4 regions of the Selenomonas sputigena ATCC 35185 genome follow, and region 3 is predicted to be linked to each of the others. Evidence: riboswitches for the same ligand, from Rfam matches in the RefSeq annotation. Region 3 holds a riboswitch; each other region holds the start of a gene.
The links. Region 3 has a riboswitch for cobalamin ahead of SELSP_RS10935 (TonB-dependent receptor). Riboswitches for the same ligand answer to the same signal wherever they lie in the genome.
Positions count from the first base shown of each region.

Region 1 (8,055 bases), 860 kb from region 3:
GGTTCGATCCACGCGGTCGACGAAGCGCAGATAGGTCGCTTCCGTCTTGTAATAGCCGAAGAGGAAATCAAGCTGAGGATTGATATGATATGTCAATCCCGCGCTCGTCTTCTCCACATCGCGCAAGTCGGTGCGCGTCGAGCCGTTGAACTTCGCAGATATGACATCTGTCTCGGCAAGGCCGTTCAGATGCCCCCACTTGTCGTAATTGTAGTAGACGCCGAAGCGCTCGTCGCCTGCGCTCACACCGTACTGGCGCTGTCCGAAATTGCCGAAGCCGACATGCGCCGCATTGCTCGCGCCCTTCTTCGTGATGATGTTCACGATGCCGCTCATCGCTTCGCTGCCGTAGAGGACGGATCCCGAGCCTTTGACGACCTCGATGCGCTCGATTTGGTCGGCAGGGATCTGGTCGAGGTTGTACTTGCCGCGCCATGAGATGGGACTGCCATTCATGAGTACGAGCGTGCCGCTCTTGAAGCCGCGCACGTTCAGCTCGTTGTTCATCGTTCCCATCGAAGCACCGGAAGGGCCGAAGGATTTGTAGGCGAAGCCGTTGACCTTGGCGAGCGCGTCCGCCGCATCGGCGGCGCCGCTCTCCTTGATGGCCTCGCCTGTGATGACCACGGTTGCCGCCGGCACGTCAATGTCGCGCTTTTCGCGGCGCGTCGCCGTCACGACGGTATCTTCGAGCGCATGATCGTCTTCTGCCGCTGCCACTGGCGCAGCAGAAGACTCTTCCTTTGCTGCCTCACTCGTCTGCTGCGGCATTTGCGCCGCCCAAGCGGGGGCGGATGTCGCCATAAATGCAGCCGCGATGGCGAGTGTGAGCATCTTCTTCTTCTCGCTTTGCAAAATATATCCTTCTTTCATAAATTCAATTCAAACGGAAATGAAACGTCTTCGTCCAGACGCCGCGCGCACCGCCGTCACCGGGATTGAACGTGAAGCGGTAGCCTGCCGCTACCGCCGCACTGTCCATCTCGGCGTAGCCCGAGGACGAGATGACGGCGACATCTTCGATCGAGCCGTCGGACGCAACGAAGATCTTGATCGTAACGCTGCCTTCGACATCTTCCTCGATGAGATCAGGAGGATAGTCAGGTCGCGCTTCCGAGCGAAGGCTCGCCTCGATGCGCTCCTTGGGCGGCGGAGGAGGTGGCGGGGGCGGCGGCTCAGGCGGTGGCTCAGACTGGCTGACTCCCGTCCCCGTGCCGCCCGTGCCCGGCCCCTTGCCATCGCCGATGCCCGTGCCGACGCCTTTTCCTTCACCGCCTTGTCCCAGTGGATTGCCCGCACGCGCTTCTCGCTTCTGACTCGGCTTATCCGACTCTTCGGGAGGCTTCTGATCGATCGGAGGCAAAGTCTTGTCGGGTATCACGACCTCGTCGACGGCCGGCGCCGCTTCTACCTGCGGCGGCGAGCCGCCGCCTTCGCTTCCCTCATCCTGCGCCTCGTCATAGATGACGACCTCGACGTTATCGCTCTTCTCTTTCATCGTCGCCATGGAAAAGACGCCGACAGCCGCCGCGATAAAAAAGATGATGAGATGCACACCGAGAGACGCGAGGAGAGCCTTGTACTTATCTCTCGTATTCTCCATACGTCACTTGCCCCCTGCACTTTCGCCGGCAAGTCCGAAACGCGTGATGCCCGCCCCCTTGAACTTGTCGAGGAGCGCATAGACCATGCCATAGTCAATGTCCTGGTCGGCGCGCAGCACGAGGGAGAAGTTGCCGTTTCTCGCATTCTCCGCCTTGGCGCGCTCAAGAAGCGTCTTTTCCGCGATGGGCTGATCCTCAAGGAAAAGGCTGCCGTCCTTCTTCATCGTGACGACATAAGTCACGCGCATCTGCGTTTCCACGTTTGCCGCCTTCGGCATATTGACGTCGACAGTCTTGAGATTCACCATGTAGAGCGTGCTGAGCATGAAGAAGACGAGAAGGAAGAACATGATGTCAATCATCGGGATGATGATGATCTCGGGCTTGTCGAAGCCCCTCCTGTCCCTGAGCCTCATCGCGCCGCCCCCTCATTGGAAGAAAGCGCATCCTTCGCACCCTCGACAAGTGAGAAGCACTGCTCCATATCCGTCACAATGCTCTCAATGCGCTGCGTGAAGTACGCGTGCACGGAGAGTGCGATGATGGCGACACAAAGCCCCATGGCAGTCGCGATCAAAGCCTCGCCGACGCCGCCCGTGATCGCCGTCGCCTGTCCCGACTGAAGGTTGAACACGGAAAATGCCGAGATCATGCCGCTGATCGTGCCGAGAAGTCCCAGAAGCGGCGCCATCGTCACGATGACGCTCAAATAATAGAGACGCTTCCTAAGCTTCGACAGCACGATGCCCGACTGAATCTCCATGTAGGAGGAGACGCGAGACGAATCCTTCTTTACGAGCTTCATCGCCCCGAAAAGAATGTTGGCAAGCGCCCCGCGATGATCTTCGGCAAGTTTCCTCGCCCCCGCAAAATCATCGTTCGCCATGCACTGATAAAACTCCCGCGTAAAGGCGCGTCCTGTGTCCATGCGCGAAAAGTACATCGCACGCTCGATGCCGATCGTCACGACGAAGATCGAGCAAAGGAGCAGTACATACATGATGGAGCCGCCCTTGTGGAAAAACTCTATGCCTGTCATAATTGCGTCCATGAAAAAATCCTCCTGAAATTACATAAAAGTACTCTTCTATTCCACCGCCGAGAGATGCTCTTCACGCCCTTGGGCGAAGGCGTCTCCGTATGCGCAATAGGCGATTTCCTGCACGCCGAGCACGAAGTCCTGCGAACAGTTGTAGATGTAGGCTTCCGTCGGTTCTTCGAGGCGATGCTCGCGGATGGCCTTGACCGTTTGCAGGGATGGGTCGTCGAAGTATTCCTTGCGGAACTTGTCGACGTCGAATTTCCCATGGTCATTGTACGTCGGTACGAAGAGGATGTCTGGATTGATCTCGACGAGCTGCTCCTTCGTCATGACTTGCCCGTCGCGGATGCCGAGCGCCGACCTGCCGTTCTTCACGCCCGCATAACGGCAGGCGTCGTCAAAGCTGGAGCCGATGCCGCCATAACCCGACATCAAGGAAATCAAGACGACGGTCTTGCGCTCGCTCTCGGGGATGGCGCTGACCTTCTTCTCTATGCCTTTGAGATGCTCGTCCATCATCGCAAGGAGCTTCTCCCCGCGCTCGGACACGCCTGCCGCCTGTGCGAGAAGCACGATCGTCTCCTTGATCTCGGCGAGATTCCTCGCGCCCTTGCAGACGACGACGGTAAGCCCCGCTTCACGAAGCGACGGCACGATGGCGAGATCCCCCCAGTCAGGCACGATGACGAGATCGGGCGAGAGTGCGACGAGTTCTTCCACTGTCGGATTGCCGACGCGCTTTTCCACCTTCTTCGCAAGCTCCACAACATTCGAACTTACGGGGTCATCGAGGAGGCCGTTTACCGCCGCCATATCCTCGGGCGGCACGAGACCGAGCATGACCTCGTCCGTGCTCATCGAAAGCGTGACGATGCGATGCGGCTTTGCCGGCACGGTGACGACCGTCCCTTGGCTGTCCGTGACCGTATAGCTTCCCGCACCGCCTTGCGCCGCCTCCGGCGCTGTACGGCACGCCGTCAGCAGCAGGCAAACGACGACTATGACTAGGACAAAGAAACTTTTCTTCAAACCCTTTCCTCCTCCCACCGCCTGTGACAGAGCTTCGATAGCGGTGAAATCCAACTTTCTGCGAGGAAAATCATCCATAAAAAAGAGCCTTCCTCCCTCGAAGAGAAAAGCTCCCTCCTGCAGCGGCACGAAGGCGCACACAGGCACAGAAGAATCCCCTTCCCATCGATCGCAGGTCAAACGGTGATTGTCAAGCAGGCAGTTCTCCTGGCTCGGTTCATCGCTCGGCTGCGCCTTCCCAGGACAACGCCCCAGTGACATCCTTGCAGCTTCGCTCCCCTCACAGTGGCGGGACCGCTCCGGCATATCCGGATTTTCTTTTAAACCCTTGCGGGTACCTGCTCCACAGCGGAGATTTTCCGCTGTCCTTCATGAAATTATGAATACACTGATTCACCGCCTATGCTACCGCAAAACTTATGGCTTGTCAATGCACTTCGGCGAGAACGACAAGGGGCTGCCTTTTGGCAGCCCCTTCGCTTCGTCTCTTATGAAAGCTATCCTCAGCCCAACGACTGCAGAAGCATCGCTGCACTCGCTCCGCTCGCAGCACCAGTTCGACCGTTCAACTCAGCTTCTTTCACGCCCCCAATGTGCTCTGTCCTCGTGCTGATGACCGTTGAATCCTTCTCGGCAGTCGTTGCCTTCGTCTTGTTCTCCGAAATGATTTCCGTCCCACGATAGACGGTGACGAGCACGGAACCGTCTGCCATCACCTTCGTCACGGTCGTCGTTTCTTCCTCGTTCTTATCGCCAGAATTTTCGCCGCGAGGCGCACCGCCGCCCGTTTCCATCTGCCGCAGGATGGCGGAAAAAGCATCCTGTGCCGCCTCGGACTTCTTCTTGTGCACCGCGCCTACAGCAGATGCGAGGCCATGTCCGCCAAGTTTCTCGATCATGTTCATAGAAAACACCTCCAATTTCTATGTCGAAAGAATCGGAGAATTCCTTAAGGCGCTTCCTTTTCGGGAATCTTCCCATGAATATTGGATGTGTGCTATAATATAGACGGTGCTACTACAACGGTGGCGGTCGATTCTTAGCCCTCCTTGGCGGTCAACGTCAGCCAATCATGCGGCGCGCTTTGCGCTTGCATTCTTGGGACGTTTTCGCATACGAGCCGTTTGCCAATCAGCCGCGCCCTTTGGACTTGCTTCTTGGACGGCTCAGCAGGGCGCTGCTTATAACCCTGTACGATTTTTTATCGTTGGTGTTTCTCGTTACGATTTGCATCGTAGCGTTAAAAGCGTAAGAATCCCCGCCTGCTCCGACAAAAGTTAGGCGGGGATTCTCAATCCTTTAAAACTGTCTCGGGCTGACCGTTACCAGTAGCACCCTTTCTACGCTTATTATACGACGTAAAGGCAGATTCGTCAAATTCCACTGCAAAGGAGTCCTGCTCATGCCCGCTTCTCCCTTCACCTGCGTCGGCTTTCCTCCGAGCATCGACGCAAACTGCACGCATATCATTCTCGGCTCGATGCCGGGCGCGGCGTCGCTCAGGGCGCAGCAATACTACGCCTACCCGCAGAATCGCTTCTGGCGGCTCATGGCGTATCTGTTGGAGGGCGGTGAGCCGCCGCAGGACTATGCGGCACGGCTTCAGATGCTGCTCCGCCACCATATCGCGCTTTGGGACTCCATCGCCTCGTGCGAGCGCGAAGGCAGCTTGGACTCAGCGATTCGCGCGGCAAAGCCCAACGACTTCACCGCGCTCCTCGCGCATTATCCGCGCCTCTCCACCTTCTGCCTGAACGGCGGCAAATCGGCCGATACTTTTCGCCGTGCCAACAAGCCACTTCTAAAACGCGACGATCTCACCTTTCATGCACTGCCCTCGACGAGCGCCGCCAACGCGCGCTGGCGCTTCGACGATCTCGCAAAAGTATGGAAAAAGGCGCTCCCCCTCGAAGAGTAAGGGGAGCGCCTTTTCTTCTCGATGAGCAGGCGGCGCACAGCGTCCACAAAACGAATGTTGTGCGTACAGCTTACGCTTCGATATAAAGCGCCTGCACCATGATGTCGACCTCGCGCACGAAAAGCCCCGTCATGTATTCGACCTTCGTTCTCACACGCTGCTGTGTCTCCTTGATGAGTGTAGGAATATGGCTGCCGTAGGTCAGCACGACAGAACAGGAAATCTCAAGGCCGCGATCCTCGTCGCCCTTCCAGACGTGGCGCACGCGCACAGAACCGACCTTCGAAATGTATTCCTTCTCACGTACGATGCGCACGACCATCTCGCGGATTGCCAGATCGTCGATAATGAGCTTGCCATAATAGCTGAATACCGGGCGCACGATGGACTTCTCGCCGAGTTTGCGGCGGCGCGTGCGGTTGCGGCGGAAAAAGGACTGGATGGGATCGATGAGAAAGCCCGAAGCATGAGGCTTCAGCTCGATCGTCGGAACGGGTATGATGTGCTTGCCCTGCTTCAGTCGGCTGTCCCGCGCTTTCTGCATCTCACGCTGCGTCGCGATGTCTTCGATGTGGATGATCTGTTCGATCGTCGGCAGCTTCAGTATGCGCGCGATCTTGTAGACCATGTTCTCGGAAGTCCCGAGAACGAGGATGCGATGCGGCCTGCACTCGGCGATAGCAGAGCGCACTTCTTCCGCATGTCCGGGAAGCGTGAAGATGGCACGGCGCACCGCCATGATTTTGCTCTTCTCCATCTTGGCGGAAGAGCCGGCGACAATCTTGCCGTCCTTGATCAGGATGCCATCATCAATGATAGCGTCCGCCTGATGCTGATGCGCCACGAGCAAGGCGCGGTGGCTCTTGCCTGTGCCGCTCGGGCCTACGAATGCTATGACGTCCATATCTTTCTCTCCTGCTTCTTTAAGAAACTAAAGCGAGGGAATTTCCTGCGAAATCCTTACAAAAAGGAAACTCGACCTCTCTAAAGGTTCATTCTCGGCTTATACAGCTTCTCCGCGAACGAATCCTCCACCGTGAAGATGCCGAGTTCCTGCGGATAGCGCGAAGCAAAGCCGTGGAAGTCCGAGCCGCCCGTCACGAGCAGATGACGGCGCTCTGCCATACCGAGATAGCGCTGCGTATCGACCGTATCGTGCTGCGGATAAAACGCCTCGATGCCCTCGATGCCGAGGTCGAGCACATGCTCTACGAGCGCGTCGTCGCCGACAAGTTTCGGATGAGCGAGGACGGGCGTACCGCCCGCATTCTTGATCAGCGCGACGATTTCTTCCGGCTCTAAGCGATAGTGTGAGACATAAGCGGGACGACCTTTGGAAAGCACGGCGTCAAACGCCTCGCGCACGCTGGAAAAACAGCCCTTGAGCACGAGCGCCCGTCCGATGTGCGAGCGGCTGATGGATTTGCTCGTGCCTGCTACCTTCAGCACATCCGTTTCCGTAATGCCGTAGCCAAGCTCCTGCAGCTTCTCCACCATCTCAGCGAAGCGACTCCAACGCGCCTCTCCCACATCGTTCAGACGGTCGAGGAGATCGCGGCGATAGATGTCGACATTGTAGCCGAGGATATGGATTTCCCGTTTTTCATGATGGGCGCTGAACTCAATGCCCGGTATGATGCCGATGCCCTTCGCAGGCAAAAGCCCTTCCTCATAAAGATGCGTGACGCCGTCCACGGTATCATGATCCGTGATTGCGATGTAGCGAAGCCCCGCTTCCTTCGCCGCCGCCACAAGTTCCTCGGGCGTCATCTTTCCGTCGGAATATGACGTATGCGTATGCAGATCGCTGGACACTGGAACCTCACTCCCTTGCTGAACCCATGCAAAGCCCTCAACGCGGCTCCACGATGAGCTTGATCGCCGTGCGCTCCTCGCCGTCGATCTCGATATCGGCGAAAGCAGGAACACAGACGAGATCGATGCCGTGCGGCGCGACAAAGCCGCGCGCGATGGCGATTGCCTTGACGGCCTGATTCAGGGCGCCTGCACCGACCGCCTGCATCTCGGCCGCGCCTGATTCCCGAATGACTCCGGCCAAAGCCCCCGCGACAGCGTTCGGATTCGACCTCGCTGAAACCTTCAAGACTTCCATGATCGCCTTCCCTCCCAAAATCCCTGCAGCGTCTTTCTGCCGATTCAGATTTTTCATTCATTATCAGAAGAACCGTACAACTTATCTCTCCATGTATTCTATACAAAAAAGAAAAATCCTGCTGACAAGGAAGCACGGATAAATTCAGCCGCCCATCTTCATTTTATCCGCACTTTTCTAGCCCTTCTTCATGATGCGCTCGATGGATAGCGTCCGATTCGTCGCATCGTCCACCTCGACGATCACGGCACTGTAGACGACAGGACCTTCCGCCACCTCAAAGCGCACGGGGCGGCACGTCGTAAACTTCTCCAGCACGCGGTCGACGCGCACGCCGAGCACCGAGTCC
Region 1 is NC_015437.1:1,532,037-1,540,091, forward strand. Features, by position in the region: gene SELSP_RS06960 (TonB-dependent receptor plug domain-containing protein) at 1-873, opposite strand, end outside; gene SELSP_RS06965 (energy transducer TonB) at 878-1,603, opposite strand; gene SELSP_RS06970 (ExbD/TolR family protein) at 1,607-2,020, opposite strand; gene SELSP_RS06975 (MotA/TolQ/ExbB proton channel family protein) at 2,017-2,655, opposite strand; gene SELSP_RS06980 (ABC transporter substrate-binding protein) at 2,692-3,675, opposite strand; cobalamin riboswitch at 3,856-4,032, opposite strand; gene SELSP_RS06985 (hypothetical protein) at 4,179-4,580, opposite strand; gene SELSP_RS06990 (DNA-deoxyinosine glycosylase) at 5,078-5,593, shown strand; gene SELSP_RS06995 (Asp23/Gls24 family envelope stress response protein) at 5,664-6,497, opposite strand; gene SELSP_RS07000 (PHP domain-containing protein) at 6,578-7,408, opposite strand; gene SELSP_RS07005 (stage V sporulation protein S) at 7,446-7,706, opposite strand; gene SELSP_RS07010 (TIGR00282 family metallophosphoesterase) at 7,884-8,055, opposite strand, start outside.
Region 1: another riboswitch for cobalamin. It lies ahead of SELSP_RS06980 (ABC transporter substrate-binding protein); the one in region 3 lies ahead of SELSP_RS10935 (TonB-dependent receptor).

Region 2 (8,055 bases), 380 kb from region 3:
TCTCCAACCTTCTTGTCGTAACCGACCTGGATCGTCGTGTAGTTCATCTCGAAGTTCGTCTTGTCCTTGTCGCTCGACGACTTGCCGCGGTAGACACGCGCCCAAACGCCCTCATCTTCTGGCGAAAGTCTGAGATCGCCCATGCGCTTCATAAGGTCGTTCGCCTCGGCACGCCACGCCATCGTCGATGCCGTCATCGCCGACTTGACGCCGCTCATGAGTTTCGTCTCGTAGTCGCCATACTCAATTTTCGGCTTCGGCTGCGGTTTCGGCTCTGGCTTCGGCTGCGGCTCTGGCTTCGGCTGCGGCTTCGGCTGTGGCTGTGGCTGCGGCTCTGGCTTCGGCTGCGGCTCTGGCTTCGGCTGTGGCTGTGGCTGTGGCTGCGGCTGCGGCTCTGGCTGTGGCTGCGGCTCTGGCTTCGGCTGTGGCTGCGGAGCCTTTACCGAACCTTGACCGCTCGCTTCCGACCAATCCATATTTGCCTTTTTCAGCGTCTTGGATGAGGCGACCAGACCTTCAGAGATCATCGCCTCGCCTTTGAGATTCCTCTCCCCCGTCTTATATCCGTCGTAGTAGAGCTTTCCTGCGAGTGCATTGAGCGTCTTGTAGACTTGCGTCTCGTCCGTCAACGTAAGACCGTTGCTGTCCGTCACCATCGTGACCGAAGAATTCTCCGCCGCTTTCTTGATATGCACATCGCCCGCCTTATAGTGCTCGGCTTTCGTGCCGTCGCCTTCATGCTGATAGACGAGCTGCATATTGCCGGAGTAGTTGTCAATCGTGATCTTGTGCGGATCGTTCTGCTTCAAGATGCCCTTGTCTGCCTGCAGACGAGTGACGCGGCTATCCATAGCAATGCCCTTTTCTCTAGAGCCGGTTTCCTTCTTGTGATGATAGCCAGTGCCGACCTGCTTATGTTCCCATATTGCACCGTTGGCGAGCAGCATGGAAACATTGCCGGGGTTGTAGCGCCATTTCTGCGTCTGCTTGTCAATCCCATTGATGTCAGTCGATACCATTCCCTTGAAGAAGGAATTCTTATTATTCAATCCCAAGACGATATGACCATCGCCCTCCGAGCTGATATCGCCCGTAATCTGTACAGGACGCGTATTCGAAGTCGCGACCACATTGCCATTCCCATCAAACTTAGAATTGACGAATACTGTGCCACGGTCATAAGCAGCGATGGACGCGACATCAGTACCCTTGATAATGCCGCCGCCGATGGAGATTCTCGCACCATGCGACTCAATCGCACGCCACATCGTCGAGTCGATGTCCACGAGTCCCTTGATATCGACCTCCGCGCTGCCCATATTCTTGCGAGCTTCGATCGCACCGAAATCCTCACCTGTATTCTTCACGCGGATTTTGACGGCATTTTCCATCTTGTCGTCGTTCTCAATCACAAGCTTTGCTTTTCCATGACCGCTCATGTGTCCCGGACCGCCCGGATAACCCATGACGAAGATGCCGCGTCCGTAGAGACTGCCCTTCGGATCCGACTCGATATTCATGCCCTTGACATTCTTGATCGTAAGCGTGCCGCTGTAGACGGTGATGGCATTCGGCGTGCGCTCCCAGCCTGCCTGCGGGCCTTCGTTCGGCAGAAGGCCATGACCGCCGGGACCTGCCTTGATGTCGAGGCGATGCCCCGTCATATCAATCGAACCTTCAACGTCGCCGTTCCAATAGATCGTCCCGAACTTATTGTCCCTCGCCGAAGTGACGGGCTTATCCGCCGCCTTTACCTCAAGCTTGATGTCGCGATGGAAGGTATAGTTCCCCTTGCCGTCGTAAACGCCCTTGCCTTTCCAATATGCCTTGGTATCGTTCGTATCGAAATTGCCTTCGGCAATTTGCTTCTTAATCGTTTCACCCGTCAAAGGAGTTGTATCTTTGGGCTTTACATGAGCGCGCCCGTTTGACAGCCAGTAGTCGAGATCCATCTGCTGCGAAACGGCAGATCCCGTCAGCCCTTCAGCGATCATCGCCTTGCCCTTGAGATTGCGCTCACCATTGACGTAACCATCGTAATACAGCTTGCCTGCAAGCGCATTGAGCGTCTTGCGCACCGCAGTCTCATCGCCGAGATTGACACCGTTGCTGTCCGTCACCATCGTGACCGAAGAGTTCGCGGCAGCATGCTTGATATGTGTATCGCCGTAGAACTTGTTGGGATCTTTATGGGCCGGATCGCTGCCATAGTCCTCCGTCTGCGTGCCGTCATTGACATGCTTGTAGTAGAGTCGTGCACTGCCGGAGAAATTATCAAACGTAAGCGGCTTATAGTCGTTGCGGTCAATGCCGGTATTCAGACCGTGGAAATTCTTGTAGTTCCCATTCTCTATGGTATCATTCGTATACCCCTGGCCACTGTCCGAACGGAAGGATATATCTGCCAGCCGCTTCGAAATTGACGATGCCGTCAGTCCCTCAGCAATCATCGCCTTGCCCTTGAGGTTTCGCAGACCGGATCTTGCACCATCATAATAGAGCTTGCCTGCGAGTGCATCCAGCACGCTTCGGACTTGCGCTTCGTCCGATGTTGTGATGTTCTTGCTGTCCGTGACCATCGTGACCTCGGAGCCTTGCTTTGCCGCCGCAATCTTGACATCGCCCGCTTTGTAGTCCGCTGCTTTCGAACCGTCGTTCTCATGCTCGTACATCACCTTCATATTGCCGCGGAAGTCGTCGATGAGGATGTTGCGCTTGTCCTTCTGGCGGATGATGCCGCCGTCGGCATTAAGGCGGCTGACACGGCTGTCGCCCAGCTCCGCCGTACCATTCTTATCCCTGCCCGTGCCGAACTTCGTATGTTCCCACGTACCACCGTTCTTGAGAACGAGATAGCCATTGCCCGACGCCAATTCCCAATTATTCTGTGGCCATGTGTACATATCGGTAGTAAAGAGTCCCTTGAGGATGGAATTCTTCGTCGTCAGACCGATATAAGCGGAGGCAGATCCTGCTTTCACCTGTATATCGCCCTCAATCTGCACATCGCGATTCTCGTGCATGGGGACGACGTTACCTTCACCATCCATCGTCGCATTGATCTTTGCCGTACCGGGCGAGTTTACATAAAGCGCCGCATCACCCTTCGAGACGATTCTGCCGCCGCCGATGGTGAGCGTGCCTCCATCGACGACCACGCCTTTCGGTGCATCAATATCGACCATGCCGTCGATTTCCAACCGCGCAGCGCCGTTGTAGCTTTCGAGATAGATGCCCTTGTCCTTAGACATAATTTTCACGGCATGATCTGCATCTGCCTGATTCTTGATATAGAGGTTCGCATTCCCCTTCCTCTGATCACCTACCAGATGGATGCCGTTGTTGTGCGCCTGAATCGTCGTCTTGCCGAGCGACTTCAGCTCAAGCGTACCACCGTTCACCAGAATGCCGGTGGACTCGTCGCCGCGACGCTCTCCCGATTGCGTACGGACATTGCCGACTCCGGTATCAATATTCAGCGCATGCCCATTCATATGGATACTGCCGTTCTTTCCTTTGCCCCACAAGATACCACCGAAATCATAGCGGCTGTACTCGTTCAGCGCCTTGACGGGATTGTCGCTGAGCTTGGGAGAAAATGCAGCGTCGTTGCTGAAGCTGTAGGTCGAGCCGCTGCGAACGCCCTTCTTGTCCCAATACTTCTGCTCACGGACTGCACCTTTCCAGTCGCCCTCCGCAATCTGACGTCCTTCGCCGATATCTTCCTTGACGCTTCCCTGTCCATTTGCTTTGAAGGTGATATCCTCCAACTTCTTCGACGCCGATGAAGCAGTCAGTCCTTCGGCGATCATTGCCTTGCCCTTGAGATGGCGCTCGGTAGCGGCAGCATCGTAGTAGAGCTTGCCCGCAAGCGCGTTCAGCGTCTTATGGACCGCAGCATCGTCCGACAGATTCACACGATCAGCATCTGTGGCGACCGTGATTTCAGCATTTTCCGCCGCACTCTTGATATGCGTGTCGCCCGCTTTGTAATGGGCGGTGTCCGTGCCGTCGCTTTCATGCTTATAGAACAGCTTTGCTTTGCCTTCGAACTTGTCAATGGTGAGATCCTGCGTATCATTCTGGTGAATCGCGCCGCCGTCCGACTTCAAATGTGTCAAATGACTCCTGCCAATCGTATCGCCGCCGATACCGACCGACTGATTATCCCAACGCGCACCATTTGCCAGCAGAAGACGAGTACTCCCGCTGCCCGAGCTGCCAATCTTTCCCTTGATGTAGGACTGTTCCGTATTGAGCGCTGCACCGAAGACGCCGCCATTGCCCTCAAGCAACACGTTGCCTTCGACCTTGACATCGCGCTCCGTCGAAGCAGCGTCAACGCCGTCACCGGCGCTTCTCGCATTGATGAATACCTTGCCTTGCCTCGTGATATGCACGGCTTTCGCATTCGCTCCGGCCATCATGCGTCCGCCGCCGATACGGATTTCGCCGTCATTCGAGGCATAGAGAAGATTTTCCTTATCCTGCTCGATATCGACAAGCCCCTTGATGTCGACGAGGGCGCTTCTCGATGATGCACCTTTTGCCGTGATGGCGTTGCCTTTTTCCCCGCTCGATGTATTGCGAATCTTAACTGCATGCGGTGCTGTATCGTCGTTTTCTATGACGATACGGCCATCTCTGCGACTGGTTGCCATGGCATAGATGCCGTGTTCTGAGCGCTTGCTGCCCGTAATATTGATATCGATGCCGCCCGCACGCTTGATTTCCAGATTTCCGGCAGTCGCCACGATACCGCTCGCATATCTTTCATCCGAGTCCGCCGTACTGTTCAGCGTCAGCCTATGAGCCTTCATATCGACAGTGACAGGCCCTTCAGGAGCCTCCTCATCAACCACGATACCGCCCGTATAATATCGCTGCGCAGGGATCACCTTGTTGTCGCTCGCCTTCGTGCGAATGATGACGTCCTTGTCAAAGGTATAGTGCCCGTTGTCATCGCCGTAGCCATCATTCTTCCACTTCTCGCTCAGATCCATGCTGTCAAAACCGACTTCTGCAATCTGCTGCGTCGTATCCAGCACGGCAGAAGCGGGCGGCGTAGATGGCTGTCCAGGCGTCGTGCCTGGCGGCGTAACAGGCGGCAAGGGAGCAGCGGGCGTACCGTCCGTGCTGCCTTGCCCAGTCGTCGCAGAGAACTTCATGCGCTCGACCTTGACTTCTGCCGAAGATGCCGTCAAGCCTTCCGCGAGCATTGCCCGACCCGTGAGATGGTCTTCCCCGCTCTTTGCTGCATCGTAGTAGAGCTTACCTGCGAGTGCGTTGAGCGTTTTATGAATCTGTTCTTCATTCGCTGCAGGATTTGTGCGGTCCGTCACCATCGTGACGAAAGAGTTCGCCGCCGCCTTTTTGATGTGCGTATCACCTGCCGTGTAGTGCGATGTGTCTGTGCCGTCGCCGCCCGTATGACTGTAGTAGATCTTTTGCCGACCCGCATAGTCGTCAATCGTCAGCTTGCCTGCATCATTTTGGAAAATGTTTCCCTCATTGCCATTCGTGCTTGAGAGTCGGGCAAGCCGCGTGCCGCGCCCGCCGTTCATCGTATCCCACGTCGCGCCGTTCTTCAAAAAGAGCGTCGTCTTTCCCGTTGCGCCAGCTTCCGTACCGCCGAGCCATTTGGAATCCGCTCCATTAAGGCCGAGGTAGACTTCGCCGCCGTTTTCCGTATGAATGGGACCTGCCAGCTCCGTCTTTTGATCCGCAGCATCGGTGCCCGCCTCATTCACATTGAAATAGGTTTTGCTCGATCCCTTCACCCACATCAACCATTGATCGCGCGCCTTGTTGTCGGCAATCTTCAGCTTGCCGCCGCCGATGCGCAGAACGCTGTCTTTAGCAGAATTGAATTCATCACCAAACTGAATGCCGCGCTGGATCTTCGGATCGTCAATATCCACGCGACGAATATTCAGCGTATTACTCTCTCCTGTCACATGAATACCATACGTACTCGGTGATTTCACGTTCCCCAGTCCGGCTTCCGTCCAATAATGGTAGACGGCTCCCGGTTTTATCGTGAACGTGCCATCCAGATTGAGCGTCGCTTTACCCGGCGCCCAAATGCCGCGGGCAAATTCTCTGCCTGCCCAAAGCTCATTGATCTGCACATCTGCATGGATATCCGCTTTCATCGGTTTTTTTGCATATTCGTCGAACCGAATGCCGCTTGTCGCACCGCCATGCTGATCGGCATCCTTCCAGTTTCCATGGGCATTGATGGTGATGAGACGGTTTGCCGCACTGGCATTGTTCTTATCGCTATGAACAGTTAACGTTGCATTAGGGCGAATATGAAGTCCCGAGGCGCGATTATTCTCATTCTTTAGATTGCGAATATCCAGTTTGAGATCGTGCCCTGCCATATCGAGCGTAAGCGAGCTGTTCGCATAAACAGCCGATGCGCCATTCACAATATTCCACTTGATCGTATTCTTATCTGCCTTGACCTCGGTATCCGCCGTCAGCGTCGTATCTTCCTTGATCGGTCCCTGCTCTGCCGCCCACGCCGGCACTTGCCATGAGCCTGCCAGCAAGGCTGCGGCAATGCCTAAAGTCAGTTGCTTCAGACGCGCTTTTTTCCTCATATCTTTATCTCTCCTTTGTTCTGTGAAATCGCTTTCTTCAGCGACTTCTTTTCTCTGCCATGTTTCTCAGCGGCGCAGTCCGCGCCATAAATACTCTCAAACCGCTTACCGGCCTGCCAGCCTTTCTAACAGGTTCTCAGCCTTTCCAACACCATTGCCATCGCCTCCCTTGACAGCACTCCAACAAAAAAACGCGACACAAAAAGAACACATAGCCTTCCATGAAAATGAGAACTGTCAAACGACAGCCCAAACTCCTTGGCCTGCTACGCGCCATCTTGTATCGCGCAAGTGACGTGACGAAAAGAAAACAGGCGGCACTCTGACTTAGCTCATCATCCTGCCATCTCTTTGTGAGAGACGTACGATGGCAGGACTCCCCATACAGTTGCGGAACAGCTCCGGATTCACACCGGATTCCCCACACTCAGCCTTGCGGCTTCCATTTCTTGTGGTATGAAGTTGTCTTGGCTCTTGGAAAGCTCTCAAAAGCCATGCCGTAACCAGCAGAAGCGCCTCCTCTTTTCTTTTATAACCTATACGCATTTATCATATCATAAATCAAACAATATGAATAGCCGTAAGGTATATGTTTAATTATTTTTTAATATTTAGAAGCTATGCTCCACGCCGACGACAAAGCTGCGTCCCGGAGCCGTCCACCACTGACCGGCTCCACCGTAGTTCACATTGGAACGCTCAGCATAGAACTTATCGAAGAGATTGTTGACCTTGAGATAGACCTTCGTCGTTTCCATGATCTTATAGTTCATGCCGAAATCGCAGACCCAGTACGACGTCTCCGGGAAAGCGTTGTCCACGGGACCCGGACGGTCAATCATGGCGCGTGCCATCAAGGATGCGTCGAATCTCCGATTCTTGTAATCCACACCGATATTCCACTGATGCGTCGGCAAATAACCATCAACATTTGCTTTGCGCTGTTCGGTCTTACCAACATGCGTGTTCGTATAGCCAAGGCGTGCACTCACATGTGAGTCAAAGCGCTTCGCAAGCTGCAGATCCCAGCCATGTGCATCCTCATCGCCAACGTTGATATTCTGATATGTCACGGGATGAAAGCCGATACGATCCTTGGAATGACGCCAATAGTAGTGCGCTGCAACATTCAGTCCTTTGCCAAAATCATGCGCAATACCGATCTCCCGCGTATCGCCGGACTCGGGCTTGAGGTTCGGATTGCCATATGTCGGCGCATAGAGCTGATTCGGCGTCGGGGTCAGGAAATACTCGGTATAAGCTACATAGGCATGAGTTCTAGGCGTAATATCATAGCCAAGGCTCACGCTCGGGCTTGTATGGCTGCCGAAAGCCGAATTGCTGTCGTAGCGAATGCCGCCGATGAGCTTGAGTGCAGGCGTGATGTTCCACTGATCTTGCAGATAGACGGAACGATTCACGAGGGATCTCCCGTCAATACTCACTA
Region 2 is NC_015437.1:2,015,612-2,023,666, forward strand. Features, by position in the region: gene SELSP_RS09270 (autotransporter outer membrane beta-barrel domain-containing protein) at 1-6,608, opposite strand, end outside; cobalamin riboswitch at 6,905-7,059, opposite strand; gene SELSP_RS09275 (TonB-dependent receptor plug domain-containing protein) at 7,220-8,055, opposite strand, start outside.
Region 2: another riboswitch for cobalamin. It lies ahead of SELSP_RS09270 (autotransporter outer membrane beta-barrel domain-containing protein); the one in region 3 lies ahead of SELSP_RS10935 (TonB-dependent receptor).

Region 3 (8,055 bases):
TTTGCTATAATGAAGTGGCCATAAGACAGTTCCGCGCTTTTCCAAGAGAAAATCTCTTGGAGGAATTGCTCCTAATATCTATATTTTATGAAAGGGTGTGGAAACCTTGAATCTTTCTGTACGCATCTTTATCGCGCTCATCCTCGCAGTCGTCGTCGGACTTGCCGTGGGAGAAGAGTACATCGGCTTCATCAACTGGTGGATCGCGCCGATCGGCACGATCTTCATCAACCTCATCAAGATGATGATCGTGCCCGTCGTCTTCTCGTCGCTGATCGTCGGCGTCACAAGCCTCGGTGACACGAAGACGCTCGGGCGCATCAGCGCCAAGGCGGTCGGCATCTACTTGTCGACGACGGCGATCGCCATCGTCATCGGCTTCGCCGTCGCGGGCGTCATCCATCCGGGCGTGGGCCTTGCCTTGAGCGGCACGGCGCCCGAGGTGAAGGAAGCGCCATCCATCATGCAGGTCTTCGTCAACATGATCCCGACGAATCCCGTCGCATCGATGGCGAAGGGCGACATCCTGCCCGTCATCATCTTCGCGCTCTTCATCGGCGTCTCTATCACGCAGGTTGGCGGCGAACGCGGCACGAAGCTCATCGGCTTCTTCGATGCCTGTGCCGAGGTCTGCTACAAGGCGATCGGCACGATCATGTCGTTCGCGCCGTACGGCGTCTTCGCGCTCCTCCTGCCTGTCGTCGCAAAGAACGGGCCGAAGGTGTTGCTGCCGCTCCTTTCCGTCATCGTCTGCGCCTTCATCGGCAGCGTCATCCATGCGGTTCTCGTATACTCGACGATGGCTTCCGTCTTCGGCAAGATGACTCCCGTGAAGTTCTTCCGCGGCATGTCGGAAGCGATGATGCTCGCGTTTACGACGTGTTCGAGTTCGGGCACGCTGCCGGTCAACATGAAGAACTGCGAGGAGAAGCTCGGCGTCTCGCGCAAGATCTCGTCCTTCGTCCTGCCTCTGGGCGCGACGATCAACATGGACGGCACGGCGCTCTACATGGGCGTGTGCTCGCTCTTCATCGCGAACGTCTTCGGCATCGATCTCACATTCCAGCAGATGGCGATGATCGTCCTCACGGGCACGCTCGCCTCCATCGGTACGGCAGGCGTGCCGGGCGCGGGTCTCATCATGCTCGCGATGGTTCTGCAGGCGGCGCAGCTGCCGTTTGAAGGCCTTGCTCTCGTTGCCGGCATCGACCGCATCCTCGACATGATCCGCACATGCCTCAACGTCACGGGCGATGGCGCTGTCGCCGTCGTCGTCGCGGCATCCGAAGGCGAACATTCCTCATCGAAGAACTAAGGAGAATGCCATGCGGCACGGTCTTGCAAGGATTCTGACGCGCGTTCTTCTTTTCGCCCTTCTCACGGCGGTTCTTCCTTTGTCTGCAAATGCGGCAGAGAGTGCGGCGGCTTCTGCCGCCAAAGTCGCAGCCGGTGAGAATGCGGCTGTCAAGGCTGCAGCCGCCGAAAAGGGGGCTGACGCAAAATCTTCGACGGAAAGCGCGGCCGACCCAAAGGCGGCGTCCGGGAAGGAGATGCTTCCCGCGCCGCTCGGCCAGCGTCATATCGTGCTGCTGCGTCCCGTCGTGCCGCGCTCGATGCCGCCCGAGGTCATCGAGGAGATGAAGTCGCGTTTCGTGCGCGACTTCCGCGTGCCGCTCAATGAGACGCTGCGCGCCGTGGTCTATGCGGGCGACGATGGCGTGCAGCAGGCGATGAAGATCATCTACGACGGCAAGGGAAAGCTTGAGGAGCGTGTGCGTGAAGCCGCCGAGGCGACGGACGCCGACTACATCGCGGGTTTCGTCGTCACGAATTATGGGGAGTCCTCCTACCGCAACTGGAAGGGCGACCTCATCCTGCACAGCTACGTCAGTCTGCAGCTCGTCGGCTACGATCGCGAGCGCGATCTCGTCATCGACCTGCCTGCTTCGCGCAGCTACAACGGCGAGTACACGAGAAGCGGCACGGCGCGCATCCTCGCGCTCTTCGAGCTTGACCGCTTGATGGACGAGGCGAACTTTTCCTCGACGCTCTTTCCCGTCACGGACTGGATCGACAAGCCGCGCGGGAAGAGTGCGGTAAAATGATACAGATGAACCCCCGATGGATATGCCATCGGGGGTTTTGTTATGATGTGGCAGTCTGTGGCTAGATCTGTCTGATTGGGTGTTTCATGCGGCTTTTTTCACTTTTCCTACTTTTTCTCGCCGAACTGCGCAAGCGCCTCGGAGAAGTCCTCGACGAGTTCGACCGCGCCCGTGTATTCGCCGTTCTCGTCGTAGATGGCGAGATAGCGCACGCCGACGGGCTTGCCTTTGATGTAGCGGTAGATCTCCATGCGATCGCGCTTCTTCGCCTTGAAATCGGCGACGAGCTGCTCGATGATCGGCACGATGTTGGCGGGATGGCAGTTGTAGACCTTGCTCCCTAAAGCGATGCGCGGGCGCGCGAAGACCTGCCCGGGATTCGAGAAGAAGCGCAGCATCTCGTCCTTGTCGATGTAGGTGATGTCGACGGGCAGGAGGTTCAAGATGGCTTCCAGCTCCTTGCAGCCGATTTCGCCCGTCGATAGCCGCACCTTGCCCGAGGCGATCATCTTGCGCTCTTTCGCTTCTGCCTTTGCAACATAGGCGTCGCCCTCCGCCCACTTCGGTGCATCCTTGATGAACGCGACACCGAATTCCGGCATGTCACGGTAAATCATGAGCCAATCTTCTTCAGAGAAGAAGCGCAGTGTCAGCGGGAAGAGGATCTTCTCTTCCTTGTAGATCATGTCACGGATGCGCTGGAAGAAGGCCGAATAGCGCTCCTCCTCGCCGCCGATTCCATCGCCGAGCGACTTCATGAGTGCGCGAAGCTCCGCCTTGATCTCGTCGTCGACGCCCCACATGACGCCTGAAGGCCCCGTCACGCCGTAGCGGTAGAGGAGCGTCATGAGCAGAGACTCCTTCTTGCCGTAGTGCGAGTAGATCGCGTGCAGTTCGCCGAGACCGCGGCTCAAGCCGGGCATGTCGCTCGCCTCCAAGGCGGCGGACAGGCGATCGAGGAGTTCGGACAGGCCCTTGTTTTCGAGGTTCAATACCGTGAGCGGATGTCCGTCAGGCAGATCCTGCACTTCGGGTGCGGCATCCGCAGCAGGTGTTGTGCCGCCAATATGCCCGTGGAAGAGTGCCGAGTGCACGTCGCAGAGCTTCTGCACCTCGTGAATCGGCGTGCCGCCTTCGATGAGCTGCTGCTCGGCGGCGGAAATCTCCTCGGCTGAAACGCTCGCGAAGTCCTTGATGAAATCTTTGCGTACCGTCTCCAGCGACTCGCCCGCCGAAAGGCGCTCTAAGAAGCCCTTGAGCACAGCCGCGCGTCCCGTCGCCTCTCCGTCCGTCGCGCCTGTCGCCGCAGCCGCATGGGTGCAGCCGCAGCCGTCTTCGCCGTGCACATGGGGATGCGGCTCGTGCGTACCGCAAGAGCCGCACGCGTGCGCCGCAGCAGCTTCGTCCTGTTTGATCGTGAAACCGCGTGCCTCCAGCTCGCGCACGACGTCTTCCAGCTTCATTCCTTTGATCGCCACTCCCTTGGGCACGGTCATGACGCGGCCCATGACGTTCAAGACCATCGGATTCGTGATTTCCTTGAAGCCGATCTCCGCCATGGCCTGCTGAAATTCCGGAAATTCCTCGACAAGTTCCGCCACCGTTTTATTGAAGTCCAATTCCTTTTTCATATCGATCTCTCCTGTTCCAAATCTGAATGCGTTTCTCATTGCAGTCATTATAGCAGATAGGGATTGCGCTTGTCGTCATATTTGTTACGGGTTTTGGAGCAGCATTTGTTTAGTTTGGTATTGACAATGCCTGTGATGCATGATATTCTTTGGCGGAAGGATTGTTATGAAGAAATAAAAATTCTATATTTGGGTCAGGTGTCGCAAGACTTAATAGGGAAGTCGGTTGAAGCCGGCGCGGTCACGCCACTGTAACAGGGAGCACGCTGCAAAATGCCACTGAGGAAACTTGGGAAGGTGCAGCCGTGCGATGAACTGGAGCCAGGAGAACTGCCTGATCAACAATCACCGTTTGAACCTGCGAGCGATGGGGAGGAGATTTTGGCGGCAGCAAGCCCATGCCTTTTGCTAGACCGAGGCACAGCGTACAGCCATTGACGGAAGTTTTTGCACAGCCCCTCCTTTTTCGCGCACGAAAGGAGGGGTTGTGTTTTATTTTTGGAAATTGTGCGTGTAGTTTACTAGATGAGGAAAGGGAGTTCTGCAAAATGAATCCATGGAAAAAGAAATGCCTGACGCTTGCCGTCATCTGTTCCGTTATGGGAACAACCCAAGTGTATGCGGCGGAAAAAAGTGCTGAGACGACGAACACAGCAGTTGATTCGACGACGGTGTCCACGGAAACTTCGTCCGCGGCGGAGGGGCATGACCTCGGAGAGACGACCGTCACGGCGACGAGAGTCGCGGAACCTGTCAACAAAGTTCCCGCCAACGTCACCGTCATCACAGCGAAAGAACTTGAAAAGAGGCATGTCTTCAGTTTGCGCGAAGCGCTTGCGAGGGAGGCAGGCATCTATGTTGCGCCGACGGCAGAAGTGAAGGATGGCTTGGAGTTGCGTGGATTTAGTGGCCCGAACATCCTTGTCATGTACAATGGACAGCAGCTCAACACGGCCTTTGACGGCGGCGTCAATTGGGATTCCATCCCGCTCAGTGACATCGAGCGCATCGAGATCGTGCGCGGAGCTAGTTCCTCGCTCTACGGCGGTCATGCTGTCGCCGGTGTCATCAACATCATTACGAAGAAACCGAAAAAGCCGGAGAATCCCGAGCAGCAGCTCCTTCATGGCAAGATTGAAGTCTCTCACGGCAGCAACAACACATGGCAGCGCGGCATGCAGGTCACGGGCGGCGACGGTAAGCTCGACTTCCGTCTCGGTTACGAAAAACGTACATCGGATGGCTGGGTTGGGCACTATGCCACGACGGACGAGTGGTATGATACAGGCGTTACTCCGGATGCGACGGGCGTATTTCCGAAGCTTTCTGATGGTGAATATATCGTAGGCAGCCGTGGTGCAAGAAAAAAATCAAGTGAAAATGTCTTCTTTGACATGAATTACGACTTTGATGCCAACCGTTCGTTCAGCTACACCTATATGCACAATTCTTATAAGTATTCTTACCATGACCCCATCACTTATTTGCGTGATGCGAGCGGAAATCCTACATTTTCTGGGACGGTACTCTTGCCGAATGGCAATTATATCAGCGTCTCGCCAGGGGATTTTCTCGGCTATATGGGAAAGCGCGAGCAAGACGTCCACAAATTGCGCTATGAGGATAAGAAAAACTCTTTCACGGCGAACATCGGCTATAGCGACACCACGAAGGATGGTTATTCCGGTGCCTCGCGGCGCGCTACAAGCATCGATTGGACGGGATTGGGAAACCGAGCGGAATATCCTACGAAGAACTACAATATAGAAGCGCAAAAGAAATGGACGATTAAGAATCATACGCTGCTTGCAGGCTTTGCATGGATGAAAGACAAGATGCGCTATCGTGCCGTTGATCTTCATCATTGGAAGGATTGGAGTTCAGAATATGGCGATCCATACGCACAGAGCGGTGGCTCCATCATCTCCACAGCTCTTTTCGTGCAGGATGAGTTAGAACTTGATCCGCGTTGGCGGCTGCAGGTCGGTCTGCGTTATGACCGCTTCGATAAGAAGGATGGCTATTCCTACATCGATGATGTACGCAAAGATTATGAAGACACGGCCTTCAATGCCTGGAGTCCAAAATTCGCTGTGACCTATGAGCCGCAAAAGGACACGATGATTTATGCCAGCTTTGGCAAATCATTCAATCCGCCGTCGATTTATCGTCTTTATCGCCGTGCGGGAGACGACCCGCGTTCCATCAAGGCCAATCCTGATCTGACGCCGGAAAAATCTACGACGTACGAACTGGGAATGAAACAGAAGATCAACAAGAACACCTCATATGGTTTGACGTTCTTCCGCGTGGATACGAAGGATAAGATTGCCATCGCTACGCGCAACGGTATCAGAGCCTATTACAACATGAATGAAGCGATGATCAAGGGGATAGAGTTCGACGTCAAGCATCGTCTGAGCCGCGATTGGCGGGTATATCTGAACTACACCTTTGAATCAGGCGAATATACGAGCGGCGGCGATACGTACCGAGATTGGGATTTGCCGAAGCACATGGCAGGCTTCGGTATCGACTATACGTGCGGGAAGTTCGGCGGCGTCCTTGATGCAAGGTATGTGGCCGCAAGGCAGGACGTTGATACGATTACCGGTGAATACGGCTCGGAGGACAGCTTCTTCACTACGAATCTCTGCTTGACGTATAAGTTCGACGACAGCTTCAGAATGCAGTTCGGCATCGATAACCTCTTCAATCGGCACTTCTACGCGAATGAAGCAGCGAGCGATAGAACTTATTCTCTCGGTGCGATGTACTCCTTCTAGAGAAGCGCGGATGAATTCGGCAGGGCTTATCATATCTGCACCACGAAAGGACCGCTCCATGAGACTCATCTATCGTCTGCATCGCTGGATCAGCACCGTATGTGCCGTTTTCTTCCTGCTGCTCGTCTTGACGGGGCTGCCGCTGCTCTTTAACGGTGATATCGCGCGCTGGAATGCGCTTGAAAAACGGCCTGCCTTCGGCGAGACATCCTCTCGTGTGCTTTGGGCGGAAGCGGCAAAGGGCTTGGAGCGGATTGAGCGCGAGAATCCCGGGCGCAGGGTGCAGTCGATTTCCGCCTATCCCGAGCGCGGGCTTCTCGTCTATCGGTTCTCGCACACCGGCGGCGGATATGGCGTATCTGCGCTCGCCTACGCGCCGCAGCAGGACGCGCTTGTGCCTTGGCGGAGCGGCGGCGTCAAATCGCCCGCGCTCGCTGCATTTATGGGCTGGATGCATCACCTGCATCTGCGCCTCGCCATGGGGCAGGGCGGCATGATCTTCCTCGGTGTCATGTGCTTCTTGAGTTTCCTCTCGATCTTGGGCGGGGTGCTTCTCTATCCGTCCTTCATGAAGCGGCGGCTTTTCGGCGGTATGCGAGGCGGCACGTCAGCGGGCAGTTTTTTCGACTGGCACATCTTCCTCGGTATCCTCACGGCAGTCTGGGCATCGCTTCTGACCTTGAGCGGGATCGCCATCGTCTTCGGCATACTCGGCTACAGCAGCTATGCGGAGGATGTGATGACAAGTGTGCCGCAGAGGGAAAGTGCACCGCCCGCCATAACCTTCGCCGAGATGATTGCTTATGCAGAGGAGCATTTTCCCGCCCAGGAGATTCTCTACCTCGACGCTGCCGAAGGATCGACACCCGCCGCATTGACTCTGGCGGATGCCGAGAGACCGCAGATGTTTCGCGGGCAGGACGTCTATCTGCTGCGCACGGCGGGCGGCGAGATCGAGAACTTCACGAAGCCCTTGCCGCGTTGGCTCGTCTTTTGTGATGCCGTGCGCGATCTGCACCTGCACAATCATTCGACGATGTTCCTAAAGATCGTCTGGGCGGTTCTCGATCTGCTTTGCGCCGCCGTCATCGTCACGGGCTTTTGCGGCTGGCTGCAGAGAAGCCGCCGCAAAAAGGAGAGACCGCCCGTGTTCGCGCCCCATGCGGCGGCGAAGGCTGTGCAGTGGAAGGCGCCTGCGCTCTTCGTCGCGCTCTCCCTCGTCGGTATGACGGCGCCGCTTGGCGATACGCTCGCGGGCAATATCGTGGGATCGGCCGCTTGGCTCACGCTCTTTGTCGGCGCTTTCGTGCTGTGGCGGCGCGGCAAGCGGTAGAAGGAAAATGGCAGCTTCGTCCATGCGGCGGAGCTGCCGTTTTCCTTTGGAACAGAATATGTGCGCCTGTGCCAATTTTTTTTCTTAAAAACACTTGACAAGCTTTCTCGACCTCGTTATAATGGTCATAACGATTAAACAACTACTTAATCAATAAGGAGGAACTCCCATGAAAAAGAGCTACAAGATCGAAGTCGAGT
Region 3 is NC_015437.1:2,390,850-2,398,904, reverse strand. Features, by position in the region: gene SELSP_RS10950 (dicarboxylate/amino acid:cation symporter) at 98-1,315, shown strand; gene SELSP_RS10945 (hypothetical protein) at 1,326-2,105, shown strand; gene SELSP_RS10940 (DUF438 domain-containing protein) at 2,213-3,736, opposite strand; cobalamin riboswitch at 3,916-4,088, shown strand; gene SELSP_RS10935 (TonB-dependent receptor) at 4,285-6,522, shown strand; gene SELSP_RS10930 (PepSY-associated TM helix domain-containing protein) at 6,581-7,855, shown strand; gene SELSP_RS10925 (cation transporter) at 8,025-8,055, shown strand, end outside.

Region 4 (8,055 bases), 370 kb from region 3:
TGAGCGTACGCGTGAAGGCAACGACCTCTGGTCGGAAATGACGGAGTCGGGCGTCATCGACAAGACGGCGCTCGTCTACGGTCAGATGAACGAGCCGCCGGGAGCACGTATGCGCGTCGCCCTGACGGGTCTGACGATGGCGGAATACTTCCGCGATGTGCAGGGGCAGGACGTGCTGCTCTTCATCGACAACATCTTCCGCTTCATTCAGGCGGGTTCCGAGGTTTCGGCTCTTCTCGGCCGCATGCCTTCCGCCGTCGGCTACCAGCCGACATTGACGACGGACGTCGGCGCTCTGCAGGAGCGCATCACCTCGACGAAGAAAGGATCGATCACGTCCGTGCAGGCGGTCTATGTGCCTGCCGACGACTTGACGGACCCGGCGCCTGCAGCGACGTTCACGCATCTCGATGCAACGACCGTTCTTTCGCGCCAGATCGCCGAGCTCGGCATCTATCCCGCCGTCGATCCTTTGGATTCCACCTCGCGCATCCTCGACCCGAACGTTATCGGCGAGGATCACTACGAAGTCGCGCGCGGCGTGCAGGCGGTGCTTCAGAAGTACAAGGAACTGCAGGACATCATCGCGATTCTCGGCATGGAAGAGCTTTCCGACGAGGACAAGCTCACCGTTGCGCGTGCGCGTAAGATCCAGCGCTTCCTGTCGCAGCCATTTGCCGTCGCCGAAGTCTTCACGGGCTCGCCCGGCAAGTACGTGCCGCTGAAGGAAACGATTCGCGGCTTCAAAGAAATTCTCGAAGGCAAGTACGACGATCTGCCCGAGAACGCGTTCTACATGGTCGGCAACATCGACGAGGTCATCGAAAAAGCGGACAAGATCAAAAAGGAGGGATGATTCGTGGCTTCCATCAAGCTCGAAATTGTCTCCCCCGACCGGGTTGTCTACAGCGACGACATCGCCATGCTCATCGTGCGCTCGACGGGCGGCGAGCTAGGCATCCTGCCGCATCACGCGCCGCTTGTCACGGGGCTGCTGCCCCATGCCATGCATGTGAAGTTCCCCGATCGCGAAGAACTCATCGCCGTCTCCGGGGGCTTCATGGAAGTGCAGCCCGAGAAGATCACGGTGCTCGCCTCGGCCGCCGAAGAGCCGATCGACATCGACATCAACCGCGCCCAGCGCGCTTATCAGAGAGCGAAGGAGCGCATCGAAGCGTTCCGCAGCGCCTCGGCGTCGAAGGAGATCGACCTCCAGCGTGCCGAAGCGGCTCTGCTCCGCGCCATCGCGCGTCTCGATGCGACGAAGACATCCTACGACAAATAAGCAACCTCAAAAAAGACGGTGCATGAATCCGAAGATTCATGCACCGTCTTTTTATCTATGCGTCAATTATTTCATCATGGCGGAGAGGGTGGGATTCGAACCCACGGTGCATCGCTGCATCACCGGTTTTCAAGACCGGCTCCATAAACCGCTCGGACACCTCTCCGTGACTTGCTGTACCATTTTAGCAAAAGGGGCGAGGACTGTCAATGTATCGAATGTTCTTTTTGCAAGGATTTGATCTTGTCCAGTGATAGGTTTGTAATTCGGGCAATCATATCGAGGGGAAGATTCTCTTTGAGCATAGAAAGTGCTGTATCTAAGCGATTCTTTTCTATGCCGCGCTCCATGCCGCGCTCCATACCGCGCTCCATGCCGCGTTCCATGCCGTGTTCCATGCCCTGCTCATAGATGCCTGTACTCAGGTTGCACATCGTCTTCAACTCCTCTTCTATATCTGTAGTCGTATCAAGATCGAATTCATTTTTTAGTAGGTTCTTCTTTTCTGATGGAGACGTCTTTGTATCCTTGAATAGGATTTTTAGAAAACGGATGAGCCAATCCTCGTTTAGCTGCTGCTCGTCTCCAAGATGGATCGTGATGATGCTTATCAAGTCATAGTCGACGCGATTTTCCCTATGGCAGTGAAGAATGTGATGTTCATTCAGTTCGTAGCGATTGATGGCGCTTTTGCCGTTGGGGGAATCCATGCAGAGCCAGATGCTGTAAACTTTCTTGATATCATCGTAGGAAGACCCGGTAAATTCGGTTTCCTTTTGGGAGGAAATCAAGCGACTGGCATAGTAGATGGCACGACGTAAAAGTGCGTAACCGAGTTTCGACCTACGCTGCGTTCTCTGCGCCTCGACGTTGACGATCAATGTGATCAATTCTCCTGATTTGGGGGCGCGTGCGCGAAATAAGATGTCAAAGCGAATCCAACCTTCGGTGATGGCGACGTTTTCCGTGGCATCGCCAAAGATTTCTTTAGGAGATTTTCTCACCGTATTCGTCTTATCTCGGTCGATAGGAATCTCACTGATTTGTGGCGTGCCTTCGATGTATTTTTCGGCGATGTCGGAAATGGAGACTTTTTCAAATTCTGGTACGGTTCGTTTGAGAAGGCGCGCCATGATGGCTCTTTGTGAAAGCAGACGTTTGGCATGTTGGTCGTAGATTGGATTTTGGTAAGGAAGCGTATGATCTTTTCCTGAAATCTGTTCCTCTTTTTGCACGAACTCACCTTCTTTCTGTCATTATAGCATTAAAAATCTCTTCTAGCCAGTATACTTGCGTCCTTCATGCTAGAGAATCGGCTCGATCACGGCGCGAAAGCAGCGGTCGAGATCTTCGGGCGTCATCTTTCGGCCGCCCTTGAGCCACCACAGTGTCATTTCGACGAAGCTGCCCGTGATGTGGTTGACGAGAAAATCCTGCGGCACGGCGGGATTTTCCCTTCCGTGCGCGACGATGTGCAGGCGCACGAGCTCCTTCAAACTGTCCTTGAAATAGCGCAGGAAGATGTCGCTGCTCGCAGATGACAGCAGTCCGAGGATATTGCTGTCGTTCTCTTCGAGATGCTGCAGGAGGTGCAGGAAGACGGAGTGGGGCGCTTGGCCATCCGAGTACATCCCGTGCGTGTGCGTGCGGTCCATCGCGCTGCCGACGATGTGGCCGAAAAGCTCCTCGCAAAGAGCCTTGAGGAGATCGTCCTTCGTCTCGAAGTGCGCGTAGAAGGTCGTGCGTCCGATGTCGGCGCTGTCGATGATCTCCTGCACCGTGATCTTGTTGTAGCGCTTCTTCGCTGCAAGCTCGCTGAAAGCGGCAAAGATTGCCGCCCTCGTCTTTTTCTGTCGTCTGTCCATAAATCCCCTTCGCCGTACAAATTTATCGAGATGTTCCGTAAAAAACGCGACGCCTCAATCATCCGTTGTTTTCTTGCGGACATCTGCTTAGAATAATAAAGAACACTATGTTCTCTATTGCATTTATTGTACGCAAGAGGATGTCATCTTGTCAAGGAAATGGGGGATCTTTATGGCAGAGGCGAATGCGGTACAGGGAAAGAAACCTTTGCAGCCAAGCGGCTATGGCTGCGACAGACTGCAAAGTGCGGCGCTACTCAAGAGGCTCAATGATTTTCTTGCGAGCCTTTCCATGACGCTCGTGGCGGCGGCATTCCTGCTGCTCGATCTCGTGCCGCATGTGATGGAGGAGTTCGGCGCGGAAGCGGCGCCCATGCAGATTTTGCCGTTCGACCCCGCATGGGTTACGGTCGTCATCTGCGGCATTCCGCTGCTCTACCTGTCCGTTTGGCGCATCATTTACAATCGCGGCATCAGCAAGATCTCATCGGCGCTTCTGATCTCGATGGCGATGTTTGCAGCGATCGCCATCGGCGATCTCTTCGCGGCGGGCGAGGTCGCCTTCATCATGGCGCTCGGCGCACTTCTCGAAGAGGCGATTACGGAGCGTGCGAAGAAGGGATTAAAGAATCTCCTCGCGCTTTCGCCGACGCAGGGGCGGAGAATCCGAAACGGCAGGGAGGAAATGATCGCGCTCGAAGAGATCGTGCGCGGCGATGTGCTGCGCATCCTGCCTGGCGAACGGATTCCCGTGGACGGCACGATTCTTGCAGGCGAGACTTCCGTCGATCAGTCCGTCATGACGGGCGAATCCCTGCCCGTCGACAAGGGTGTGGGCGAAGAGATCTTCTGCGGCACACTCAACTGTTTTGGCTCGGTCGATGTCGAAGTGAAGGAGGTCGGCGAGTCAAGCTCCCTGCAAAGGCTCATCCGCATGGTGCAGGAAGCCGAGGATAAGCAGGCGCCGATGCAGCGCATCGCCGACCGCTGGGCGAGCTGGCTCGTTCCCATCGTGCTCGTGCTCGCCGTCGGCGCCTATGCTGCGACGGCGAACATCATCATTGCAGTCACGCTGCTGGTCGTCTTCTGCCCGTGCGCTCTCGTCTTGGCGACGCCCACGGCGATCATGGCGGCGATCGGACAGGCGACGAAGCGCGGTGTCATCATCAAATCGGGCGAGACCTTGGAAAAGATGGGCAAGGTCGATACGATCGCCTTCGACAAGACAGGCACATTGACCTGCGGCAAACTCTCTGTCAGCGATGTCCTGCCCTTTGCTGAAACTGTCAGTGAAGAGGAATTGCTCCAAATCGTCGCCTCCGCTGAGGCGAGGAGCGAGCATCCGCTGGGCAAGGCGATCGTCGCCCATGCGAAGGCGCAGGACGTCGCGCTTGCGCCTTCGGAGAATTTCCGCATGACGGCGGGCAGGGGCGTCTCGGCAAAGGTCGCAGGGCGAAAACTCTTGTGCGGCAGCGTGAGCTTTCTCGCGGAAAACGGCGTCATGCCGGAAGCGCCGATGCGTGAAGCTTTGGAGCGCCTGCGCGCCGAAGGCAAGGCGCTCGTGCTCGCGGCGGAAGGGGAGAGGTGCATCGGTGCGCTCGCCCTCTCCGATACGCTGCGTCCCGAGGCGAAGGCGATGGTCGAGCGCCTGCACACTATGGATGTGCGCACCGTGCTCCTGACGGGTGACAACAAGGAAACCGCGGCCTACTTTGCGAGCCAAGTCGGCATCGACGAGATCCATGCGGATCTTTTGCCCGAAGATAAGGTCGCACACGTCAGGAACCTGCAGGAAAAGGGGCGCAAAGTTCTGATGATTGGCGATGGCGTGAACGACGCACCCGCCTTGAAGTGTGCTGACGTCAGCGCGGCGATGGGCGTGATGGGAAGCGATATCGCCGTCGAAGCCGCTGACATAGCGCTGATGCGCGACGATGTTGGCGAGGTGACCTACCTCAAGCGCCTCGCCAATGCCACGGCGACGACGATCAAGCTCAGCATCACGCTCTCGATGTGCATCAATTTTGTTGCCATCGTCCTGTCTCTCATGCAGGAGCTCAACCCTACGACGGGTGCGCTCGTGCACAATGCCGGCTCGTGCTTCGTCGTCCTGATCGCTGCGCTGCTCTACGATAGGAAATTTGACTAGAGTTTCATAAATATAAGAGCATGGCTTTGCATGAGTTGGATCTAATTTATGCAAAGTCCTATGGATTGCATAAGCTACACGCACAAACGTCCACTTTGTGGACATTGTGCGCCGCCCTTAATGAAAGTTTACCAATCCGTCTGCGCCCTTCGGGCTTGACTTCTTGGACTTTCATAGTAAATTCCATGATATATATCGTTCCGTCCAGATTCTTGACGTTGGATGTCCGTCTATGATAGACTGAACTTGCCATGTTTTTCAAAATGAAGGAATTTTTCAGACGATAATGAATCAGGAGATTTTATGCTGGAACTGGTGAATATATCGAATGCAGGCTGCGATATAGAGAATTTGCTGCAAAATAAAACGGAAGCCCTCCATGAATTCATTCAGCGCTACGGACTCGATGGCATCGAATTCATGCTCTGTGCGCCGTGGGATCGAGCGATGTATCCGCCCACGTATATCAAGGGCGTACATCTCCTTTTCTGGCCGTCGTGGCTGGATTTTTGGCGCGGGGATAAAGCTGCGCTCCTTGCAGAGTTCGGCACGGAGGAAAATATCCGCGCCTACTATGGCTCTCTTGATGTTGATGACTGGGTGGAAAGCTGGAAAGAGAATCTGCGCCAAGCGGCGACTTGTCGGCCGCAGTATCTCGTCTTTCATGTCGCGCACAATGTGACTTCGGAGATGTATACGCGCGAGTTCGCTCATACCGATGAAGAAGTCATCGAAGGGACAATCGAGCTTGTCAACGAGATCGCAGATGAGATACCGCAGGGTGTGCGCCTACTCTTTGAAAATCTCTGGTGGCCGGGATTGACATTTCAAAAGCCGCAGCTTGCAGGTGCGCTTTTGGAGCGCGTTTCCCATGCGGATACGGGCTTCATGCTCGATGTCGGGCATCTGATGAATACGAATGCTGATCTCACGAGCGAAGAAGATGGTGCACGCTATGTGAAGGAGATTTATCGAAATCTTGGCGAACTTGGCAAGCGAATCTACGGCGTGCATCTTCATCAATCGCTTTCGGGAAGCTATACGAAGCGCATGATGGAGGAGCATGCGGGCGAGCATCGCAGCCTGTCTTGGCAGGAAGCCATGGAATACGTCCTGCAGGTCGACCGCCATCAGCCGTTTCAGACGGATGCGGCGCGGCGCATCGTCGATCTTATCTGCCCCGACTATCTTGTGCACGAGTTCATACAGCGCTCGCGTACCGATTGGGAAGAAAAGCTGCAAACACAGCAAGAAGCTTTGCGGAATACGATTTCATAGAAACTGAATGTGTCGGTGATTTCTTAAAGATCAGAAGTGCAGAAATTCATAGTTTCTGATATTCCTACTTGACAAGAGTATTGTTCAATGCTACGCTATCTTTCGGAAACTAGCAAAACTTCATACCGATTGGATCAGGTGTCGCAAGACTTAATAGGGAATCCGGTATATGCCGGAGCGGTCCCGCCACTGTAGCAGCGAGCCGGTCTGCACGAGAAAAATCTTTGTGTTTCTTGAGATGGTCACTGAGGAGTCAATCCTTGGGAAGGCGCAGACAGGTGATGAACTGAAGCCAGGAGAACTGCCTGATTGACAATCACCGTTTGACCTGCGAGCGATGGGAAGGAGATTTTCGGCAGCGTATTTGCCTTTGGGCAAAGCGGCTTTTGCGGTGCCATTGTGATAGGAGTGTGCCCTTTCTGCGATGCAGGGAGGGCTTTTTTGTATGGGAATGGGAATGTGTGCTATTCTCGGTATTTATCCGTCGATAAAGCAAGGGCGGCGGCTGAATATAAATTTGTCTGTGGGCAGAATTTTAGGAGGAGATTGAAATGGGAAGAACAGGGTCGAGGAAGAAACTCGGCGCGACGGTGGCGGCGGCGCTTACGTTCGCTGCTTTGTATCCTGCGGGGGGGCAAGTGTTTGCCGCAGAAGCGGAGTCGACGCAGGATGCCGTATCGGAGCATTCGCTCGACGAGACGGTCGTCACGGCGACGCGCACGCCGGTACAGGAGCTCAAGGCGAATGCAAATATCACGGTCATCACGGGAAAGGATCTCGAAAAGCGCCACTATACGGATCTGACGCAGGCTCTGCGCGATGTCCCGGGCGTTACGGTCAATCAGTATGCGCCGGCAGGGTATAATAACAGCACAAAGTTCTATATCAATGGCTCGGAGGATGTTGTTGTTCTCATTGATGGTGTGAAGCAGAATTATGCAGGTGGCTTTGCGGCGTCACTGACATCAGCGATGAAGGATCTCAGCGGTATTGACCGCATCGAGGTGCTGCGCGGCTCGGCATCGACGCTTTACGGCTCGGATGCTAAGGGCGGCGTCATCAACATCATCACGAAGAAGGCGAAGAACGCGAAAGCGACGGTTGAGGCGGCTTATGGCAGCTTCGGCAAGCAGCTCTACAGTGTTGCTTACGAGGGCAGCGAGAACGGTCTTGATTGGCGGCTCAAGTATCAGAAGGACAAGAGCAACGACTTCAAAGATGGGCATGGCAATGAAGTTCCTTCAGGACTCGACGCTGATTCCGTCAACATACACCTCGGCAAAGATCTCAGCAAGGCTTCGTACCTTGTGCTCAACCTGCGCAGTTACAAGGATGGAGACCGCTATCAAGCGCTGTATGAAAAGCAGCAGGGATTGAAGCAGAATCGAGGACGCTACGATCATTTTGATGTAGACTTGATCTGGAATGCGAAGATTGACGATACCTCGAAGAATCAGATGGTCCTTTCCCGCAGCCGC
Region 4 is NC_015437.1:2,023,839-2,031,893, reverse strand. Features, by position in the region: gene atpD (F0F1 ATP synthase subunit beta) at 1-856, shown strand, start outside; gene SELSP_RS09305 (F0F1 ATP synthase subunit epsilon) at 860-1,285, shown strand; tRNA gene SELSP_RS09300 (tRNA-Ser) at 1,363-1,451, opposite strand; gene SELSP_RS09295 (nuclease) at 1,492-2,520, opposite strand; gene SELSP_RS09290 (TetR/AcrR family transcriptional regulator) at 2,590-3,150, opposite strand; gene SELSP_RS09285 (heavy metal translocating P-type ATPase) at 3,323-5,299, shown strand; gene SELSP_RS09280 (sugar phosphate isomerase/epimerase family protein) at 5,603-6,577, shown strand; cobalamin riboswitch at 6,697-6,900, shown strand; gene SELSP_RS09275 (TonB-dependent receptor plug domain-containing protein) at 7,129-8,055, shown strand, end outside.
Region 4: another riboswitch for cobalamin. It lies ahead of SELSP_RS09275 (TonB-dependent receptor plug domain-containing protein); the one in region 3 lies ahead of SELSP_RS10935 (TonB-dependent receptor).